Peribacillus simplex NBRC 15720 = DSM 1321: one gene and its partner. The protein of the gene in region 2 interacts with the protein of the main gene of each other region in a pairwise test. Links are inferred from orthologs where the notes say so. Each region holds a gene or a part of one and is shown on either strand. Other genes may lie near its edges.

Region 1 (2,757 bases), 1.9 Mb from region 2 along the record:
CCTTCAATGATAGTAGTCAGTTGCGGACCATGTGATTCTCCCGCTGTTAAATATCTCATCTTCCAGCCCCCTTTTAGCACTTTAAAGTGTATATGTATCAATATACCACAATTTTATGAAATGTGGGTATATGTAAAACGTAAAAACCATATTGTTTGAATTTAATCACTTTTCTTTCAATTTTACAAGTACTTAAACATTTTCGATATAGTTTAATCTTTCAAATTGAAGTTCTACTGGATTTGCTATTTACACGACAAACGAAAAGGGGCTGAATGCTCATGTGCAGAATCAGTCCCTTTTTTCAAAAGTATTTACTTTTTCTTATAAAAAAATGTGTCGATCGTTTCAAATTGATATTTTCCTGGTGTGAATATTTGCTCTGTACTTCCTACAAAAAAAACCCCGTCGCTTCTTAGTGATGCACTGAATTTTTCATATAATAAATTTTTGGCTTCTTCAGTGAAATAAATTAAAACATTGCGGCAAACGATTAAATCGAACCCCTGTTCGAATCGGTCTGCGAGAAGGTTTTGCTTTTTAAATGTCACCCTTCTCTTGATTTCATCATCGACACGATAAAGATCCGCTTTTTTTTCAAAGTATTTCTTTTTGATTTCTTCAGGAACTTCATTTAAGGAACGTTCAGGATAAATCCCCAATTTCGCTCGCGCCAATACATTTTCATCCAGATCCGTCGCCAATATCTCTATCTGGTTAAGTGGAACCAGATTGGATAATATCATTGCAATCGTATAAGGTTCCTCGCCAGTTGAACAGGCCGCACTCCAAATTTTCAACTTTTTTTTGCTTGCTAATAACCCAGGAAGGATTTTCCGCTCCAACACTTCCCATCTTTTCGCATTTCTATAAAATTCGGAAACATTGATTGTCATTCTATCCAAAAACTCATTTAAAACTCCGGGATTGGTTTGAATGTCTTTATAGTATTCACGAAATGAGTGATATCCTCTTTTTTCATATAGAGATGTTAGTCGCCTTTTCATTTGCCCTTCCTTATATAATGCCAAATCAATGCCTGTCAACATTTTGATATTACGAATAAACTCTTCATATTCTTGAGGCATTCCTACTACTCCCCTGCACATAATTATTTTAAGTGGTCCTTCCCTTTATATATCGGAGAGTGCCATATTTTCTTTAAACTAAAATAATTCCTTATGTTGCTGCTTGAAACTAAAAAAGCAATACAAAAAAAGCGGGTTCCATCGCATATTGACGATGGAACCCGCTTTTTATATAGTGATCGTATTAATTAATAAACCCACTCGTTTACAAGTTTAGAATACTCAACAAGTTCTTCTTCTTTGAAGAATAAACCGATTTCACGTACAGCGCTTTCAGCTGAATCAGATCCGTGAATAATGTTTTTGCCAACAGTTACGGCAAAATCGCCACGAATTGTTGCTGCTGCTGCATCTTTAGGGTTTGTAGCACCCATCATTTGACGTGCAGTAGCGATTACGTTTTCACCTTCCCAAACCATTGCGAAGACAGGACCTGAAGTAATGAAGTCCACTAATTCGCCAAAGAAAGGACGTTCTTTGTGCTCGCCATAATGTTGTTCAGCCAATTCTTGAGAAATGACCATTAATTTTGCTCCTGCTAGAAGGAAGCCTTTCTTTTCAAAACGGGAAACGATTTCACCGATTAAATTGCGTTGTACGCCGTCAGGCTTAACCATTAAAAATGTTCTTTCCATGAATGTCACTCCTAATATGTATCATTGTTATTTGCCTATATAAGGCAATACTTTTAGAATATTACCATTGTTTGATGAGTTTCGCAACTCCCATTATCAAAACTTTCTTTTTCCGATATTTTTCGCGATATCCGATAAAGTTTTTCTAGCTTTAATGGCAGGAAGACCTTTCAACTCAGTAAAAGCCTTTTCTAAATACATATCACTGATCCTCGCTGCTTGTTCAATGGCACCGGAAGTTTTTATCGCATTGATTATATGGGACATTTCGTCTTTTGGCGTATCTTCCCGAACTGTTTCGATAAGCTTTTTTAACTTTGGATCTTCCATAGCAATCAAAACGGGTAAAGTGATATTACCTTGAATCAAATCACTACCGGCTGGTTTCCCAAGCTCTTCTTCCGAAGCCGTAAAGTCCAATATATCATCGGTGATTTGATAGGACATACCGACATAATATCCGAATTTAAATAGCTTTTGGTGAATCCTCTCTTCAACACCTGCTGAAATGGCTCCCAACTGGCAGCTGGATGCAATGAGCAAAGCCGTTTTCCGTTTGATCCTTCTAAAATATATCCGCCAATTCTGTTCGAAATTGTACTTATCTTTTATTTGTTCAATTTCCCCAAGACATAGTTCAACCATGGTATCAGCGAGAATTTGATGCGCAAGCGGAGACTCGATAACCGCCATCATTTCCAGTGCACGAGCAAAAATGAAGTCGCCTGTGTACATGGCGACACGATTATCCCATTTTGACTTAATGGTAGCAGATCCCCTGCGTAAATCCGCATCATCCACAACATCATCATGTACAAGGGAAGCCGTATGGATCAGTTCCAAAGTCGCTGCGACATGCTTTACGACATGAATATCATAGTTGCCAAACTTCGCGCCCAATAGGACGAATACCGGACGGATCCGTTTTCCACCGGATTGCAGTAAATGCAGGGAAGCTTCCCTTAAAACCGTGGAATCCGCTTCAATTGCGGCTTCCAGTTCTTTTTCTATTAATTGCAAATCTGCATTCAAAA
Region 2 (3,352 bases):
TCTATTCATTAGCCGGCAAGAGGATATGGTTTATATCATGAACGGCAGCCGTTATGTATCGCTTAACTTTCATTGTGGTTTTTTAAGCCACCCGGGGATTGTCCAGAAAACATATACAATACTACCGGTCGCTATAAATCGCACAGTTTCTCCCAGTCCACACTCTCGGATTGTCCAAATTCCACAGCATCAACTAAACCTTGAATTTAGGAGGGAATGCAATGTCACAAAATAATCCTTATGGTAATTACCCGTACGGCGGAAGCCCCTATTACCCTTATGAGAATAATGAGCCTGAACTAAGGCAGCAGAATCCTAACCAGCAACAAGGGTACCCGCAGCAAGGATACCAACAACCATCATACCAGCCACAACAGCCCACTATGGCAGGCACGCCACAACAAATGCCGATGCAGGTGAGTCCAGCCACTTCCGGACCACAGATACCTGGCATGCTTCCGGTCGAACAGTCGTACATCGAGAACATCTTGCGTTTGAATAAAGGGAAATTGGCCACTGTTTATACAACGTTTGAAAACAACAAGGAATGGAATGCCAAGATCTTCAAAGGAATCATCGAGGCTGCAGGACGCGATCACTTAATCATAAGCGATCCTCAAACGGGAAAACGATACTTAATCCCGATGGTATACTTAGATTATATAACGTTTGATGAAGAAATCGAATATGAATATCCATTTGGAGGCACTGGGCTTACCACCTATTCGCCAAGATGAAGAAAATCCAATAAAGAAGAGCCTCAGAATCTATTTGATTTTGAGGCTCTTCTTATATTGGAATGACTTTTTTCTTTACAAGTATTTATATGCAGCAATGATCATTAAGACCCAAGCAACCAAGAATGAAACCCCGCCAAGCGGTGTGATGGCACCAAGGACTTTGATTTGTGTAACGCTTAGAACGAATAGGCTTCCGGAAAACAGGATAATTCCTATTAGCATAAGCCAGCCGGACCAGTTGATCAGCGGACTTGAAATTTTCCCAGCCAATAAACCGATTACCAATAAACCCACCGCATGGAACATTTGATATTGAACAGCGGTTTGCCAGGTTTCTAAATATTTATCAGGAATTTTCCCTTCCAGTCCGTGTGCACCGAATGCACCAAATGCCACAGCAATAAACCCATTCAATGCACCTAAAATGATGAACAGTTTCAATTATTTCGCTCCCCTTCCCTAATTTAAAAATCGAACAAGGACTCCCCATTGGCCTCATCCATTTTAACCGGTTCTACATTCGGTGTAGCCGACATAACGGGCTGGGTCAATGTGATTGGCTTCGGAATGCTGATGTTCGCTGCTTTTTCATCAACCATCACTTCACAAAGGGACTTAATGGCGATTACATACCCCTGCACCTTATCCTCTGAATTTGCCTGTTTCGCTTTTAAAACAAGCTCTTCGATTTTATCTAACATTTGTCTTGATGAAATATCCAACTTTACCACCTCGTCTATATACAGGTCAAAACTATCATAACTAGCATAGCAAAAATCAGAGAAGAAAACACCTTGCATATTTCCTACCTCTTAATTGGCTTGAAATTTCAAGCATGGCTGCCCTGAAGAATGAAAGACATCACGAGAAGGCTGATTTGATGTTTTGAATTGAAAAGCACGGCGGCCCTTTGGAAAACTGGAATCCCAAGTTATATAGAAATGACGGCACGCCATACAATTCACCCGTTTCATTTTCTTGCCCATATCATCGGTTCGAGATTTTCCAATCAATTGGGGATTCCCCCATTTCCATCAGCAATTGATTTGTTTTGGAAAAAGGTTTGGTGCCAAAGAAACCACGGGAAGCCGACAGCGGACTCGGATGTACGGACTTAATGACTTTATGACGGGTTTCATCAATCAAAGGGATTTTGGTTTGAGCAGGTTTCCCCCACAGGATGAATACAACCGGTTTCGGACGGTCATTCAATAGGCGAATAACTTGATTCGTAAAGATTTCCCATCCTTTTCCGCGGTGTGAGTGTGCTTCTCCCTCACGTACAGTCAAGACGGTATTCAATAGGAGCACTCCCTGTTTTGCCCATTCGGCTAGGTAACCGTTATCAGGAACCTCATAGCCTAGATCGGTGTGTAACTCTTTAAAAATATTTCTTAAAGAAGGTGGGATGCGAACCTCCGGCTTAACTGAAAAACTAAGGCCATGCGCTTGACCCTGGCCATGGTAAGGGTCCTGTCCAAGGATGACAACCTTTACGTCTTCATAAGGAGTATAGTGAAGCGCATTGAAAATATCGTCCTGATCCGGATGAATGACTTGCTGACTGTACTCTTGCTTTATAAATTCCCATAGCTCCTGGTAATATTCTTTTTTGAATTCCTCTTTCAATAGAGGCCACCAATCATTTGTTAATAACTGCTTTGCCATGTGCCACAGCCCCTTTCCACTTTTTGAAACTATATTATATCAAAATTAATCGCCTTGCCTTTTTCCATAGATTACGATTTATGTTTCTATATACCCCAAAAGTGGGAAAGTAGAAAGTTAGCAAGCAATTTTACCATGTTGGAGGATTCCCTATGAAAAAATGGTACAAAAGAAAACGATTTTATCTCCTTGTTAGCATTTTGATTGTCATTGCAATCGTAATCGTCTATAACAGCTACAAACCTCTCCCCGATGGTATTTCCTATGAAGGGAAGGTTCATCATGTCGAGGATATCGATTTCATCTATGACCTTTCCTATCACGATGAACAAGGGAATCTGCAACATGAGCAGCGAATTTTCCAAACCATAAATCAAGCCATACAAGAGGCTGATTCTTATATCGTAATCGATATGTTTTTGTTTAATGCTTTTTATGATGAAAAGATAAACTTCCCGAAGTTAACCGAGACTCTGAAGGATAATCTGGTTGAACAGAAGAAAAAGAAACCGGACCTCCAGGTTATATTCATTACTGATGAAGTGAATACTTCCTATAATGCCTACCAGTTAGAGGCATTGGAAACGATGAAGAAAAATGGAATTGATGTCATTGTTACCAACTTAGACCGCCTCCGGGATCCGAATCCTCTCTATTCAGGTGTGTATCGGACATTTTTCCAATGGTTCGGTGAAAGCGGGAAAGGCTGGATTGTGAATCCAATGGCTAAAAGCGCACCAAAGGTCACCTTACGTTCTTATCTTAGATTGATGAATATCAAAGCCAATCACAGAAAAGTGGTCGCTACTGAAAAAACGGCCATTATCTCATCTGCCAATCCTCATGACGCAAGTGGATTCCATTCCAATATTGCGTTCCAGATGGAAGGGAATATCATCGGCGATTTTGTTAACGCAGAAGAAGCCGCTTCGAAATTCTCGGGA

Evidence for each region.
Region 1: the proteins of BS1321_RS12980 (region 2) and ndk interact in binary tests that used the Escherichia coli proteins (3 or more experiments, as listed by UniProt). The link is inferred for Peribacillus simplex NBRC 15720 = DSM 1321 from one-to-one orthologs.

Annotation. Positions count from the first base shown.
Region 1 is NZ_CP017704.1:4,661,343-4,664,099, reverse strand. It holds ndk (nucleoside-diphosphate kinase), read right to left. Parts: upstream 1,724-2,757; coding sequence 1,277-1,723; downstream 1-1,276. Other genes in the region: hepT (heptaprenyl diphosphate synthase component II), read right to left, coding at 1,820-2,757; BS1321_RS22570 (CheR family methyltransferase), read right to left, coding at 315-1,088; aroC (chorismate synthase), read right to left, coding at 1-59. UniProt on the Escherichia coli protein: Major role in the synthesis of nucleoside triphosphates other than ATP. The ATP gamma phosphate is transferred to the NDP beta phosphate via a ping-pong mechanism, using a phosphorylated active-site intermediate.
Region 2 is NZ_CP017704.1:2,715,523-2,718,874, reverse strand. The notes cover bases 569-3,352. They hold BS1321_RS12980 (uracil-DNA glycosylase), read right to left. Parts: upstream 2,409-3,352; coding sequence 1,728-2,408; downstream 569-1,727. Other genes in these bases: BS1321_RS12975 (phospholipase D family protein), read left to right, coding at 2,561-3,352; BS1321_RS12990 (YwdI family protein), read right to left, coding at 1,205-1,540; BS1321_RS12995 (DUF423 domain-containing protein), read right to left, coding at 813-1,181; gerQ (spore coat protein GerQ), read left to right, coding at 569-737. In the rest of the region: more of gerQ, read left to right, coding at 222-568. UniProt on the Escherichia coli protein: Excises uracil residues from the DNA which can arise as a result of misincorporation of dUMP residues by DNA polymerase or due to deamination of cytosine.